DNA from 2 places in the Streptomyces sp. NPDC090083 genome. Region 1 is predicted to be linked to the other one. Evidence: riboswitches for the same ligand, from Rfam matches in the RefSeq annotation. Region 1 holds a riboswitch; the other holds the start of a gene.

What was found. Region 1 has a riboswitch for glycine ahead of gcvP (aminomethyl-transferring glycine dehydrogenase). Riboswitches for the same ligand answer to the same signal wherever they lie in the genome.
Region 2: linked by a shared signal. The riboswitch ahead of gcvT (glycine cleavage system aminomethyltransferase GcvT) and the one ahead of gcvP (aminomethyl-transferring glycine dehydrogenase) in region 1 are both predicted to bind glycine.

What each region holds. Positions count from the first base shown of each region.
Region 1 is NZ_JBIVED010000015.1:247,068-254,974, forward strand. Features, by position in the region: gene modA (molybdate ABC transporter substrate-binding protein) at 141-962, shown strand; gene modB (molybdate ABC transporter permease subunit) at 959-1,816, shown strand; gene ACIPTO_RS38360 (ABC transporter ATP-binding protein) at 1,866-2,945, shown strand; gene gcvP (aminomethyl-transferring glycine dehydrogenase) at 3,039-5,924, opposite strand; glycine riboswitch at 6,106-6,201, opposite strand; gene ACIPTO_RS38370 (PRC-barrel domain-containing protein) at 6,316-6,687, shown strand; gene ACIPTO_RS38375 (DNA polymerase IV) at 6,609-7,907, opposite strand, start outside.
Region 2 is NZ_JBIVED010000010.1:72,480-80,386, reverse strand. Features, by position in the region: gene ACIPTO_RS30725 (ABC transporter permease) at 1-531, opposite strand, end outside; gene ACIPTO_RS30720 (ABC transporter substrate-binding protein) at 607-2,358, opposite strand; gene ACIPTO_RS30715 (ABC transporter permease) at 2,412-3,410, opposite strand; gene ACIPTO_RS30710 (enhanced serine sensitivity protein SseB C-terminal domain-containing protein) at 3,755-4,543, opposite strand; gene ACIPTO_RS30705 (enhanced serine sensitivity protein SseB) at 4,704-5,489, opposite strand; gene ACIPTO_RS30700 (AAA family ATPase) at 5,554-6,234, opposite strand; glycine riboswitch at 6,384-6,482, shown strand; gene gcvT (glycine cleavage system aminomethyltransferase GcvT) at 6,624-7,766, shown strand; gene gcvH (glycine cleavage system protein GcvH) at 7,877-7,907, shown strand, end outside.

The DNA of each region.
Region 1 (7,907 bases):
GCGAGCCAATAGCGCAGCTCATGCGATGCGACAGGAGACTTATGCCTTGCAAATGCGGCAGTATCATCGCGGCACGGCCGTTGCGGCCGGGCAAGGGCGCGACGATCCCTTATCAGCAGAACCAGAGGAGTAGAACCGTGATGACCCGTTCCGCGCGTCGGACCCGCCGGACCCTGCAGGTGGCCGGGGCGGGAGCCGCCGCGCTGCTGGCCCTGAGCGCCTGCTCCTCCAGCGACGACTCGTCCTCCTCGAAGTCCGACTCCTCGGCCTCCGCGTCCCCGAAGATGTCCGGCACCGTCACCGTGTTCGCCGCCGCCTCGCTCCAGGAGTCGTTCACGACCCTGGGCAAGGAGTTCGAGAAGGCGAACCCGGGCACCAAGGTGGCCTTCAACTTCGGCGGCAGCGACACCCTCGCGGCCAGCATCACGGGCGGCGCCCCGGCCGACGTGTTCGCCGCCGCGAGTCCCAAGACCATGGCGATCGTGACGGACAAGGGCGACGGCGTCGGCACGCCGGCCACGTTCGTCCGCAACCAGCTGGAGATCGCCACCCTGCCGGGCAACCCCGACAAGGTGACCTCTCTCAAGGACCTCACGAAGTCCTCGCTGAAGGTCGTGCTCTGCGACAAGACCGTGCCGTGCGGCGCGGCGGCCCAGAAGGCGCTCACCGCCAGCAAGCTGAAGCTCACCCCGGTGTCGTACGAGGCGGACGTCAAGTCGGCGCTCAACAAGGTGGTGCTGAAGGAGGCCGACGCGGCGGTCGTCTACAAGACCGATGTGCACGCGGCCGGCAGCAAGGTGGAGGGCGTGGAGTTCCCCGAGTCCTCCAACGCCATCAACGACTACCCGATCGTCCTGCTGAAGAACGCGCCGAACGCGGTCGCCGCCAAGGCGTTCATCGCGCTGGTGCAGTCCGCCGAGGGCCAGAAGGTGCTGTCCGCCGCGGGCTTCCTCAAGCCGTGACCCAGCCCGACCTCTCCGACGCCGCGGCCGAGACCCTCAAGGGCGGGCCGCGGCGTCGCCGTGTCCGGATGACCGGCCGCGGTGTCCCGCTCCCCCTCCTGCTGCCCGCGCTGGTAGGACTGGCGTTTCTCCTCCTCCCCCTGCTCGCCCTTCTCGTACGGGCCCCTTGGCGGTCGCTCCCCGCCCAGCTGACCAGCACACAGGTGTGGCAGGCGCTCCAGCTGTCCCTGTTCAGCGCGACGGCGGCGACGGTCGTGAGCCTGGTCCTGGGCGTCCCGCTGGCCTGGGTCCTGGCCCGCACGGAGTTCCCCGGCCGCGGCTTCCTCCGCGCCCTGGTGACACTCCCGCTGGTCCTGCCCCCGGTGGTGGGAGGCGTGGCGCTGCTGTTGGCGCTGGGCCGCAACGGCGTCGTGGGCCAGTGGCTGGACTCCTGGTTCGGCATCACCCTCCCCTTCACCACGACCGGCGTCGTGGTCGCGGAGGCGTTCGTGGCGATGCCGTTCCTGGTCATCAGCGTCGAGGGCACCCTGCGCGCCGCGGACCCCCGCTACGAGGAGGCGGCCCAGACCCTCGGTGCCTCCCGCTTCACCGCGTTCCGCCGGGTCACACTGCCCCTGATCGCCCCGGGCATCGCGGCGGGCGCGGTCCTCGCCTGGGCCCGCGCCCTGGGCGAGTTCGGCGCGACGATCACCTTCGCCGGCAACTTCCCCGGCCGCACCCAGACCATGCCCCTGGCGGTCTACCTGGCCCTCCAGAACGACCCCGAGGCGGCCATCGCCCTGAGCCTGGTCCTCCTGGCCGTGTCGATCGCGGTCCTCGCAGGGCTGCGGGACCGCTGGATGACCACGTCATGACCGACTCCCCCACGACCGCCCGCACTTCGGCCCCCTGGACACGCCCTTCATGACCGACACCAAGCCCTACGACCCCGAACTCGCCGACGCCCAGGGCCTGGACGCTCACCTCGTCGTGGACCGCGGCACGTTCCGCCTGGACGTGGAGCTGACGGCCGCCCCCGGGGACGTCGTGGCCCTGCTCGGCCCGAACGGCGCGGGCAAGACCACCGCGCTCCGCGCACTCGCGGGCCTGGTCCGCCTGACGGACGGTCATCTACGGCTGGACGGCACCGCGTTGGACCGCACACCGCCGGAGTCCCGCCCGGTCGGAGTCGTCTTCCAGGACTACCTGCTGTTCCCGCACCTCACCGCGCTGGACAACGTCGGCTTCGGCCCCCGCTGCCAGGGCGCGACCAAGGCGGAGTCCCGCGCGGTGGCCGCCGAGTGGCTGGACCGGATGGGGCTGGCCGAGCACGCGGGGGCCAAGCCCCGCAGACTCTCCGGCGGCCAGGCCCAACGCGTGGCCGTGGCACGGGCGTTGGCGACCCGCCCGCGGCTGCTCCTGCTGGACGAGCCCCTGGCCGCGCTGGACGCCCGCACCCGCCTGGACGTACGGGCCCAACTCCGCCGTCATCTGGCCGAGTTCGAGGCGGTGGCGGTCCTGGTCACGCACGACCCCCTGGACGCCATGGTGCTGGCCGACCGCCTGGTCGTGATCGAGCGGGGCACGGTCGTCCAGGAGGGCGCCCCCGCCGACATCGCCCGCCACCCGCGCACGGACTACATCGCCCAACTGGTGGGCCTCAACCTCTACAAGGGCCGGGCGGACGGCCACACGGTCACCCTGGACACGGGCCCCACGATCACCACGACCGAGGAACTCCAGGGCGAGGCCTTCGTGGCCTTCCCGCCCAGCGGAGTCACCCTCTTCCGCACCCGCCCCACCGACACCAGCGCCCGCAACCTCTGGCACTGCGAGGTGGCGGGCCTGGAATCCCACGGCGACCAGATCCGTGCCGACCTGACCGGCGAACTCCCCCTGACCGCCGACCTGACCACAGCCGCAGCGGCGGAACTGGACCTCCACGAGGGCGCGCCGGTCTGGGCAACGGTCAAGGCGACCCAGACCCACGCGTATCCGGCCTGAACCAGAGAAACGCAGCGCCCCAAAGGGGCGCGGGGAACTGCGCGACCAGCCACAGCGCACCCGCGCCCGACACCCGACCCGCAAGCGCCGCGCTCAGTCCTCGTAGGCGTCCAACGGCGGGCACGAGCACACCAGGTTCCGGTCCCCGAAGGCCTGGTCGATCCGGCGAACCGGCGGCCAGTACTTGTCGGCGGCGGAGACCCCGGCCGGGAAGACGGCCTCCTCACGCGTGTACGCGTGCTTCCACTCCCCGCCGAGGGCCGCCGCGGTGTGCGGGGCGTTGCGCAGCGGGTTGTCCTCGCCGGGCCACTCCCCCGCCCCGACCTTCTCGATCTCCCCGCGGATGGCGATCATCGCCTCGCAGAACCGGTCCAGCTCGATCAGGTCCTCGGACTCGGTCGGCTCGATCATCAGCGTCCCGGCCACCGGGAACGACATGGTCGGCGCGTGGAAGCCGTAGTCGATGAGCCGCTTCGCGATGTCGTCGACACTGACCCCGGTCGCCTTGCTGATCGGCCGCAGATCGATGATGCACTCGTGCGCGACAAGGCCGCCGGGCCCGGTGTAGAGCACCGGGAAGTGCGGCTCCAGCCGCTTGGCGATGTAGTTGGCGCTGAGGACAGCCACCTGGGTGGCCCGCTTCAGCCCTTCGCCGCCCATGAGCCGGACGTAGGCCCAGGAGATGGGCAGGATGCCGGCGGAGCCCCAGGGCGCCGCCGAGATCGGCCCGACCCCCGTCTCCGGCCCGGCCGCGGGCTGCAGCGGGTGGTTCGGCAGATACGGCGCCAGATGCGCCCGCACGCCCACCGGGCCGACACCCGGGCCGCCACCACCGTGCGGAATGCAGAACGTCTTGTGCAGGTTCAGGTGGGAGACGTCACCGCCGAAGTGCCCCGGCTTGGCGAGCCCCACCAGGGCGTTGAGGTTGGCGCCGTCGACGTAGACCTGCCCGCCGGCCTCGTGGACCTGCGCGCAGATGTCGGCGACGTGCTCCTCGAACACGCCGTGCGTGGAGGGGTACGTGATCATCAGCACGGACAGCTCGTCGCGGTACTGCTCGATCTTCGCCCGCAGGTCCTCGACGTCGATCTCGCCGTCCTCGGCGGTCTTCACGACGACGACCTTCATCCCGGCCATCACGGCACTCGCGGCATTGGTGCCGTGCGCGGACGAAGGGATCAGGCACACGGTCCGCTGAGCGTCGCCGTTGGCCCGGTGATACCCGCGCACGGCGAGCAGCCCCGCCAGCTCGCCCTGCGAACCGGCATTCGGCTGCAGGGACACCTTGTCGTAGCCGGTGACCTCGGCGAGCCGCTCCTCCAGCTCCCGGATGAGCGTGAGGTATCCCTGCGCCTGCTCTGCGGGCGCGAACGGGTGCAGCTGCCCGAACTCGGGCCAGGTGACCGGCTCCATCTCGGTGGTCGCGTTGAGCTTCATCGTGCAGGAGCCCAGCGGGATCATGCCCCGGTCGAGCGCGTAGTCCCGGTCGGCGAGCCGCCGCAGGTACCGCAGCATCGCGGTCTCGGAGCGGTGGTCCCGGAACACGGGGTGCGCGAGGTAGGCGTCGGTCCGCAGCAGCCCCTCGGGCAGGGTGTCCCCGGCGGTCCCGTCCAGCGTATCGACGTCTCCGTCGACCCCGAACGCGGTCCATACGGCGGCCAGTTGGTCCCGCGTGGTGGTCTCGTCACAGGCGATGGACACCTGGTCGGCGTCCACGAGACGCAGGTTGACCCCGTCCTGGCGAGCGGCGGCGACGACCTCGGCGGCCCGGCCCGGAACCCGTACGGTCAGCGTGTCGAAGTAGGCGCCGTGCACGACCTCGACGCCGCCCGCGGTGAGACCGGCGGCGAGGATCGTGGCGTAGCGGTGCGTCCGCCGCGCGATGCCCTTCAGCCCCTCGGGGCCGTGGTAGACGGCGTACATGCCGGCCATGACGGCGAGCAGCACCTGGGCGGTACAGATGTTGCTGGTGGCCTTCTCACGGCGGATGTGCTGCTCGCGGGTCTGCAGGGCGAGGCGGTAGGCCTTGTGTCCGTCGACGTCGACGGAGACGCCGACGAGCCGGCCGGGCAGGCTGCGCGCGAACTTCTCGTGCACGGCCATGTATCCGGCGTGCGGCCCGCCGAAGCCCATCGGGACCCCGAACCGCTGCGTCGTACCGACCGCGATGTCCGCGCCCAGCTCACCGGGCGACTTCAGCAGGGTCAGCGCCAGCAGATCGGCGGCGACGGTGACGAGCGCGCCGCGCGCGTGCGCCTGCTCGATCAGCGGCTCGATGTCGCGTACGGCTCCGGAGGCGCCCGGGTACTGGACGAGCACGCCGTTGATCTCGCGCTCGGCCAGCTCGGCCGGGATGCCCTCGCTGAGATCGGCGACGACGACCTCGACGCCGGCCGGCTCGGCACGGGTCTCGATCACGGCGATGGTCTGCGGCAGCGCGTCCGCGTCGACCAGGAAGAGGCCCTTCTTGTTATTGCCCATGCGCCGCGACAGGGCGACGGCCTCGGCCGCGGCCGTGCCCTCGTCGAGCAGGGAGGCACCGGAGGTCGGCAGCCCGGTCAGATCGGCGACCATCGTCTGGAAGTTGAGGAGCGCTTCGAGCCGCCCCTGGGAGATCTCCGGCTGATACGGCGTGTACGCCGTGTACCAGGCCGGGTTCTCCATCACGTTCCGCAGGATCACCGGCGGGGTGAAGGTCCCGTAGTACCCGAGCCCGATCATGGAACCGAGGACCTCGTTGCGGTCCGCGAGGGAGCGCAGTTCGGCCAGCACCTCGGCCTCGGTGCGGGCGCCCGGCAGGTCGAGGGAGTCGGCGTTCTTGATCACGTCCGGGACCGCGGCGGCGGTGAGCTCGTCGAGCGAGCCGTAGCCGACCTGCGCGAGCATCTTGGCCCGCGCCTCCTGGTCGGGCCCGATGTGACGCTGCTCGAACGGAATGCCCTGTTCGAGCTCGGAGAGCGGAATGCGAGGGGCGGTCATTACGGAGGCCTCCTGGTCAGACACGACCTTCGAGGGACACCACGGCGGTGGGGTGCCCGGACGGCCTCCCCCTCTGTCATCTCAACCTGAGAGCTTCACCGGGCATCCCGAGGGCACCCGGCTTTCACCGTCGGTGAGAGCGGAAGCCGTCGCCGGCACCCGCCCTGCTTTCCAGAGTGACCTCGTCCGTGCGGTACGTGGGCCTGAGAGATTCCGGGGAGGAGTTGCTCCTTCGGCGCCTCCGATGAAGTCTGGAGGACTCTCCCGCACGGGGTCAGCAGCCGCTGGCCAGCCTACCAGCGAGCACTGGAGCCCGGCTTTCGAGTGGCCACAGGCCCGAATGTGCTCTTTTGTAGTGTCTACGGATGAGTTGCGACCAGGAGGAGGGCCCGTGCAGACCGATATCGATCCGCGCAACCTGATCGGCCGCAAGGCGTTCGACCGCACCGGTGCCAAGATCGGCACGATCGACGAGGTCTACCTCGACGACGCGACCGGCGTACCGGAGTGGGCGGCCATACGCACCGGCCTGTTCTCCAGGGACGCCTTCGTCCCCCTGGAGCCCAGCGAACTGATCGAGGGCAGCCTCCACATCCCCTTCGAGCGCTCCCTGATCAAGGACGCCCCCGACTTCGGCGTCGGCCGCCACCTCTCCCCCGACCAGGAACTCCAGCTCTACCACCACTACGGCCTGGACGTGGCCCCGCCGCCGTCCCTCCCGGACCACGACTTCGGCAGGCTGGCGGGCTCTGACGACAGCTGAGTCGGCCCGGCGGACGGGGCATGCAGGTCCGGCGCCGTCGAGCGCGTCGGGCCGTCCGGCACGACACCGGTGAGCCGTGCGTCGGCGGACAGCGGCTCGGCCCGGGGAACACCGGGACCGGACTCCTCCGAGGAAGGCACCTCGGCAGACCCTGCGCCGGTTACGCGCGCCTCCGAGGGATACGGCGCCGACACGGACACGGCCGCCGCCCCCTCCATCTCCCGCTCCCGCTCCCGCTTCACCAACGGCAACGGCTCCGCCGGCTCCAGCTCCGGATCATCGGTCCGGAATGTCCGCACCCTCCCCGGCCCAGCATCCTCCGGCGTCTCGAACCGCACGGTGACCCGCCCCAGCCCGCTGCCCTGCACCCACCCGTGCCCGAACCCGGCGTGCCGCACGTCGTGTCCGGCGGGCCAGCGCCGCTCCACGGGGACCGCGGGCTCCTCGCCCGGCGCCTCCGTGTGCTCCTCCTCCAGCAGATCGACCTGCTCCCCGGCCGCCTGCGCGAACAGGTCCTCCTGCGTGTAGTCGGCGAGCCCGGAGACGCCGACCCCGAGCAGGCGCACTCCGCCCGTGGTGTCCACGGAGTCCAGCAGCCGGGCCGCCGCCTCCCGCACCACCGCAGGGTCGTCGGTGGGACCGCGCAGCGTCTCGGAACGCGTCAGCGTCGAGAAGTCGTAGCGCCGCACCTTCAGCACGATGGTCCGCCCGGACAGCCCGGCCGCTCTCAGCCGGCGTACGCACCGGTCCGCGAGCCGCTGCACCTCTAGGCCGACCCGGGTCCGGTCGTGGATGTCCACGTCGTACGTGTCCTCGACCGACACCGACTTGGTCTCCCGCTCGGCCACCACGGGCCGCTCGTCGTGGGCCAGCGCCATCGCGTACAGCGCGTGCCCGTGCGCCTTGCCCAGCAGCCGTACGAGCTCGTCGTCGCCCGCCTCCGCGATGTCGTCGACCGTGGTGATCCCGGCCCGCCGCAGATGATCGCCCGTCGCCGGGCCGACCCCAGGCAGCGTGCGCACCGACAGCGGTCCCAGCAGCGTCCGCTCGGTCCCCGGCTCGATCATCACCAGCCCGTCGGGCTTGGCCCGCTCGGAGGCGATCTTCGCGATCATCTTGGAGGCGGCGAGTCCCACCGAGCCGGTGAGCCCCGTGACCGCCCGTATGTCCGCCCGCAGCCGTGCCCCCGTCAGCCGCGCGGACTCGGCGTCCCAGGCCGC
Region 2 (7,907 bases), on a different contig from region 1:
GAAGAGCAGGATGGCCAGGTTGCCCGTGAAGAACATGGGCAGCGAGACACCCGCGAGCGCCACGCCCATGAAGGCGCGGTCGAAGAACGACCGCGGCTTGAGCGCGGAGATCACACCGACGGTGACACCCGACAGGAGCCACAGCACGGCGGCGCCGGCGGCCAGCGAGATGGTGACCGGAAGGCGGGAGGTGAGCTGCGGCCAGACCTCGACGTGGTCCTTGAAGGAGTAGCCGAAGCAGGGCGCGTTGCAGTGCACGGTGGTCGGGCCGAGGTTGTAGGTGGCCCCCGACACGATCCCCTTGATGAAGTGCCAGTACTGCTGGTAGAGGGGCTGGTCCAGACCCAGGTTGTGCTTGACCGCGGCGATGTCCGCCGCCGACGGGCTCTTCCCGATGTACTGCTGGGCCAGCTGGTCCGCGGTCTGGCCGGCGAGCCGTGGCAGCAGGAAGAAGATGCCGAAGGTGACCGCGGAGACGACCAGCAGCAGGATCACCGCTGCGACCGTCCGACGGAGAATGTACGAGATCACGGGGATCGGCGCTGGTGCCCGCGGGCCGCAAAGCCCGCGGGCACCAATGCCTTCACCTGCCTTCCGGGGCTACGACTACTTCGTGGTGCCGATGTTGAGGTAGTCGTACTGGCCGCTGAAGGCCGCCGTCGACACCAGGTTGCTGTAGTTCGCCGGACGGGCGAGCAGGACCTTGAAGTAGGTCAGCGGAACGAGGGCCGCGTCGCTCATGGTCTGCTTGTCGATCTGGGCGTACATGTTGTTGCGGGCAGTGACGTCCTCGGTGCCGATGGCCTTGGCGAGGAGGTCGTTGACCGTCTTGTTGTCGTACTGCGACAGGTTGGTGTTGCCCGAGGCACCGATCGCCTCACCGTTCAGGATCTGCTGCTCGAAGCCGTAGCCGGAGGGCCAGTCGGCACCCCACTGCATCATGATCAGGCCGATGTTCTGCTGCTCGGTGAACTTCGGGACACCCGCGTAGTCGGTGAAGTACTTGCCCGACGGGTACTGCTTCAGGCTGGCGTTGATGCCGACGGCCTTCAGCGAGTTGATGATCGCGGTGGCCGCGGAGATCTCCTGCGGACGGTCGCTGCGGGCCGACAGGTTCGTCGAGATCGACGTCTTGCCACAGGCCTTCAGGGCGTCCTTGGCCTTGGCCGCGTCACCCTTGTCGCCGGTGGTGGCGTACTGGTTGTCCTTGACGTAGCCGGTGATGTCCGGCGGCAGGACGGTGGAGGCGATCTCGCCGCGGATCGGGCCGCCCTCGGCGGTCTGCACCGAGACCTTGTCGATGGCGTACTCGACGGCCTTGCGGCACTGGATGTTGTCGAACGGCTTCACCTTGGTGTTGATCGCCATGTAGACGAGACGGCCACCGAAGGTGTTGTCCGTGCCGGCCTTCTTGTCGGCCGAGGTCAGCAGCTGCGCCTGGGTCGCGGCCTGGACGCCGGTACCGCCCATGTCGATCGCGTTGCCCGCGAGGACGTCCTTGTCGATCGTGTCGGCGTTCACCTTCAGGTTCACGACGATCTTGTCCGGGTACTGCTTGCGCAGCGGGTCCGTCGAGGCGTCCCAGTTCTTGTTGCGCACGAGGACGGCCTGCTTGCCGTCCTGGTAGCTCTGGAACTGGTACGAGCCGGAGGACACGATGTTCTTGACGTAGTCGACGCCGGTGTCCTTCGCCTGCGGCACCGGAGCCGTCTGCGGCGCCGCGACCAGGTAGTCGAACTCCTGGAAGGCCGTGTTCAGGTGGAAGACGATGGTGGTGTCGTCCGGGGTCTCGATGGACTTGAGGCCCTCGGCGCTCTTGTCCTTGTAGGGACCCTTGTAGTCCTTGCCGCCGACCAGGAACTGCTGGAAGTAGTTCGGGCCGAGGGAGAGCACGTCACGCGCGAAGTTCGAACGCTCCACGGCGTACTTGACGTCCTTGGACGTGATCGCCGAGCCGTCCTGGTACTTCAGGCCCGAACGCAGCTTGTACGTCCAGGTCTTGCCGCCGTCGCTGGAGACACCCTTGCTCGCGGCGAGGTCCGGGACCAGGGTGTTGCCCTTGGAACCGGGGCCGGGCTCGAACGTCATCAGCGGACGGGCGTACAGCCGGCTGAAGTTGTACATGTACGCGTAGTACGTGTTGCCCGGGTCGAACGAGTCCGGAACGTCGGACAGTTCGTAGGTGACCGTCCCGCCCTTGTGGGTAGAGGCGTTGACGACGTCCTTGGTCGCTGCGTTGGCCCCAGCCGCCTTCGTCCCACCGTCGTCACTCTTGTTGTCATCGGCCTTGCTGCAACCTGCCACGAGCAGTGTCGCAGAGCCGATGGCCGCAACTGCGGCCAGCGCTGACCTTCGCATGATGGTCTGCTTCCTCCATTGTCGGAAACTTGATGAACTCTCGGGTGCGGGCCCTAGCGGCTGCGGGGGTCGAGAGCGTCGCGGAGACCGTCGCCGAGCAGGTTGAACGCCAGGACGGTCACAAAGATGGCGAGGCCGGGCACGATCATGTAGGCGGGGTCGACCTCGTAATAGGTGACCGCGTCGCGCAGCATGCCGCCCCAGGATGCCTGCGGGGGCTGGATACCGACCCCGAGGAAGCTGAGGGACGCCTCGAAGAGGATGTTCGTCGGGATGAGCAGCGTCGAGTAGACGATGATCGGGCCGACCAGATTGGGCAGCAGCTCCCGGAAGAGGATGTACGGCCCCTTGGCTCCCATCCCCCGGGAGGCGTCCACGAACTCCCGCTCGCGCAGGGCGAGGGTCTGGCCGCGGACGATCCGGCCGAGGTAGGGCCAGTTGAAGAAGCCGATGACGAAGATCAGCACGGACAGGTGCAGCGGCAGGCCGTTGAGGCCGAAGGCGCCGCCCTGCAGGGTCGCCGAGATCGCGATGGCGAACAGCAGGAGGGGGAAGGCGAGGAAGGTGTCCATCAGCCGGCTGATGATCGAGTCGACCCGGCCGCCGTAGAACCCGGCGACGACGCCGAGGATCGTGCCGATCACGTTGGAGAGGATCGTGGCGCCGAAGGCGACGACCAGGGAGACCCAGGAGCCCTCCAGGATGCGGGTGGCGACGTCACGGCCGAACTGCGGGTCGACGCCGAGCGGGTGGTCCCAGCTCATGCCGCCCCAACCGCCCTTGGGCAGCGAGGTGTTGGCGTCGATCAGGTTCTGGTGGAAGGCGTCCGGGTCCAGGCCGAACAGGGCCTGGATGGGACGGGAGAGCACCGCGACCAGGATCAGCAGGACGACGATGGCACCGCCGACGACGGCGACCTTGTCCTTCTTGAAGCGGGTCCAGGCGATCTGTCCAAGGGAACGGCCCTCGATCTGCGCCTTGTCGGCGCCGGCCAGCACAGCCTCTGGCTGCGCCCCGGCTTCCGCCCCCGTGGTCTCGATCGGTGCGGTCACTGTGACCCGACCCCTCTCGCCGGTTGGTTACCGGCTTACGCCTGCCGCGGATTAGCGGCTTTGTCGACATGCAGTGGACACGGGTACCCGGACCCTGTGCCTGAGTCGCGAGTCTTCAGCGTGGCTGCGATCACCCGCCAGGTCTGACGGCGAAAGTATGCGCAACCGTGATGCTTAACTAGGGATTCCGTTATCCGAACAGTGGGTAACGCCCCCCGGACGCCGGGCACTTGGGACAGAACGGTGTTCCGGCGTCTTTTGGGGCAACTCACCGCCGTCTACGCGCGAAGAAATGTGCTGTAGACGTAAATCCTGCGGAGAAGCTGAGAAGAGGACTCGCGGGTTCAGTATCCACCACGGACGGGGGGGTATCCGTACCCACCCGCCTGAGCGGGCGCCGCATGGGCCTCACGGTCGTAGAACGGGCGGGAGTTGGCGCGCAGCCACAGCGCCACCGGGTCGTACTCGTCGGACATCGCGACCGTCGACACCGGCAGCCCCTCGGGGACCGCGCCGATCGACTGCTGCATCATGCCGCGCACCGAGTCCACGGCGGGCGGGCTGGTGTCGTAGACGTCCAGCCCGATCGCGAGATACGGCGCTCCGAGCGCGGGCTGGACCCAGGCGCGGCGCAGCGAACGGACCGCCGAGGTGCGGTGGGCGTTCTGCGTGAGCAGGGCGTAGAACTGGGGGATCTCGATACCCGGCTCCGACAGGCGCAGCGGGCCCGCCGGCTGGCGTTCCAGGCCGGTGGCGATTCTGCGCAGGTCGAGCCAGGGGATGCCGACGCCGCCGCCGGGGGCGTGCGGGTTGAGCCAGAGGCCGTAGTGGTCGGGGTACAGGGTGCGGGCCACGTCCAGGCCGTCGACCACCTCGTACGAACGGTTCCAGCCGCTCGCGGAGAGCTCCTGGGCCGAGGTGACGCACGGGGCGTAGCCGTGGCCCTCCACCTGCATGTTTCCGTACTGGGCGTCCGGGGAGCCGGACTGGCCGTGCCACAGCAGCATCCAGATCTGACCGGAGTGGGGGGTCGCGAGGGCGCGCAGGAGCGCCTCGTAGGCGTCGTAGCGCCCGGGGGTCACTTGGCGCAGCATGTGCTCGACCTGGCCGGTCGCGGTGCCGCTGGCGCTCACGTGTCCGCTCCTTTTTGTAGGTGCCCTGCGATGGGGAACAGCTTAAGCGCCCCAGGGGTGGGAGCCTTGTGCGCGTTGGCGGGCGCGGGTGCGTCGCCGGCCGGGCGGGCCCCGCGGCGGAGCCGCGGACCGGCACAGCCCCGCGCCCCTGCGGAACTCCTCAGTGACCCTGTGTATAGAAGGGACGCACCGTCTGCCTCATCCATTCCGCCACCGGGTCCTGAGTGACGTCCAGGAGGACCAGGTTCACCTGCCACTGGACCGTCACCTGACCCAGCGCCTTCGCCAGGGCCTCCATCGGGGCCGCTCTCAAGTCGCCCTCCCAGTTGGTGAGTTCCACGCCCACGAACATGACCGGGGTGGCCGTCTCGATCGCGGCGAGGCAGCGGCGGGCCGTGGCGACGACGCCGGTCGCGGCGAACTCGGCGGAGGCCGCGGCGAGGAAGTCGACCGGGTCGTCCTGCCAGTCGGGTTCGAAGAGGCGGACGCGTCCGCCGCTGGTGGGGCCGTCGAGGGCGGTGCGTCCGAAGCGGCACAGCTCGGCCACCGCGAGCGGCGGGAGCGGGACGCCGACCGTGCCGCCGGGGTTCACGGCGATGCCGACCTGTGGGGGCAGGCCCCGGGCGAACTCCACCGCCGGCGCGATGGTGAACGACAGATGCGAGCCGACGACCTGGCGGAACTGTTCCTCGGAGCTGAAGACCGGGACGTAGGCCTGCCCCTCGATGTCGAGTGTGGGCAGGTCCAGGGGACCGCTCTGCGGGCCGCCGCCGCTGGGGAGCGGGACCCAGACGAAGCTGCGGCCGAGCACCTCGACGATCCGGCCGCCTGCGGAGGGCATGCCGAGGGACACCGAGAGCACCTCCTCCAGCTCGTTGCCCGGCCATCCGCCGTGCGGATGCGGGTGCGGGTACGCCTGTCCGGGGAAGTCCGCCGGGAAGTCCATCTACCTACCGCCTGCTGGTGAAACCGCCTGCTGTAACCCTGCTGTGGCTGAAAAGGCTAGCGGCTCAGCCCGCGAAGTCGATCCGGCGCAGCACGTCCGCCGCGTCCCGGTCCAGGAGGACCGCCGAGCCCACGCCGTGCGGCAGTTCGCCGCGCTCCACCGAGCGCAGCAGGCGGGCGGCGGCCCGGCGGTGGCGCAGGAACGCGTACCGCGAGACGCCGCGTCCGCGCTCGCGCTGGCCGTCGAGCGCGGTGTCCGGGGTGACGTCGAGGAAGACCAGGTGGAGGGTGCCGCCCCGGCGGCCGGCGGCGCGGGCCAGCCAGCCGCGCACCCAGGTCTGCGTGCCGCAGTCGTGCACGACGGCTCCGGACGCGGAGCGCAGCGCGCGGTGCAGTCCGGCGTAGTGGGCGAGGCGGACCAGCGGGCGGTACACCGCGTACGGGAGGCGGCCGGCCGTGCGGACGTCCCAGCGGTCGCGGGTGTCCTGGCTGTCGACGCGGATCCCGTCGGCCGTCACCGCGCGCCGCATCAGCGTGGACTTGCCGCTGCCGGGCAGGCCGGTGACGACGACCAGGTCACGGGGGCCGAAGCGGAGTCCGTGCGGGCTGTGGCCCGCGCGCTCGCGGAGGTCGCGGACGACCGGTGCCGGGCGGTCCCGGCAGGCTTCCTCGGCCGGGGCGGAGGGCTGCTCGGGCAGCACCGCGGCCGAGGCGGTGGCGTACACCGTGGTCCTTGTCACCGTGATCGTCCTCCCTGCGGGGTCAGGAAAGGTTCTCCCCACCAAACGTAAAGAGAAGGTAATGCACGGTGTCTCGCGGTTCGGTGCGCGTCCGGCCACAGGCCTGTTACAAAGCCTGTGCGATGATGTGCCCGCCTAACTGCATACCGGCCGCTTGAACCCGCGCGGGAGAGTCCCCAGGCATCCGTTGCCGGGGCGCCGAAGGAGCAAGTCCCTCCCTTGAATCTCTCAGGCCCCGTTACCGCGCGGGCGAGGCACATCTGAAAAGCGGACCACCGTGCCCGGTGGTCCCACCCAAGGTGCAACCCGTGACCCGCCGGTCATGGCGAACCTCTCAGGTCCCGATGACAGATGGGGAGGAACGACCTCGCCGTCATGCCTTGGGAGACCGACCGATGAGCAGTAACGCCACCCCTGAGAAGCGCCGCACCGCACTCGACGCGCTGCACCGCTCGCTCGGTGCGACGATGACCGACTTCGCCGGCTGGGACATGCCGCTGCGCTACGGCTCGGAACGCGACGAGCACCTCGCCGTCCGCACGAAGGCCGGCCTGTTCGACCTCTCCCACATGGGCGAGATCACCGTCACCGGACCGCAGGCCGCCCAGCTCCTCGACCACGCCCTGGTCGGCAACATCGCCTCCATCGGGCTCGGCCGCGCCCGCTACACCATGATCTGCCGTGCCGACGGCGGCATCCTGGACGACCTGATCGTCTACCGGCTCGCCGACACCGAGGCCGGGTCCTCGCACTACATGGTGGTCGCCAACGCCTCCAACGCCCAGGTCGTGCTGGACGCGCTCACCGAGCGGGCCGCGGGCTTCGACGCGGTCGTCCGCGACGACCGTGACGCGTACGCCCTGCTCGCCGTCCAGGGCCCCGAGTCCCCCGGCATCCTCGCCTCCCTCACCGACGCCGACCTCGACGGCCTGAAGTACTACGCCGGTCTGCCCGGCACGGTCGCGGGCGTCCCCGCGCTGATCGCCCGCACCGGCTACACCGGCGAGGACGGCTTCGAGCTGTTCGTCTCCCCCGCCGACGCGGAGAAGCTGTGGCTGGCGCTGACCGAGGCCGGGGCGGCGGCCGGGCTGATCCCGTGCGGTCTGTCCTGCCGCGACACCCTGCGCCTGGAGGCCGGGATGCCGCTGTACGGCCACGAGCTGTCGACCTCCCTCACCCCCTTCGACGCCGGGCTCGGCCGGGTCGTCAAGTTCGAGAAGGACGGCGACTTCGTCGGGCGTACGGCCCTGGAGGCCGCCGCCGAGCGCGCCGCCTCGCGGCCCCCGCGCGTCCTCGTCGGGCTCGTCGCCGAGGGCCGCCGGGTCCCGCGCGCCGGTTACCCGGTCGTCGCCGACGGCCAGGTGATCGGCGAGGTCACCTCCGGCGCCCCCTCCCCCACGCTGGGCAGGCCGATCGCCATGGCCTATGTCGACGCGGCGCACGCGGCGCCGGGCACGGCCGGTGTCGGCGTGGACATCCGGGGCAGTCACGAGCCGTACGAGGTCGTGGCGCTGCCGTTCTACAAGCGCGAGAAGTGACAGTCGTCGTAGCGTCTCGTGTGTGACCTGGGGCGGATCGCCCCTGTTCGCCGTTGCCCCCGCAGTTCCCCATTCACCAGCACTCCCCCGCGTACAGGAGAATTCAGGCCATGAGCAACCCCCAGCAGCTGCGCTACAGCA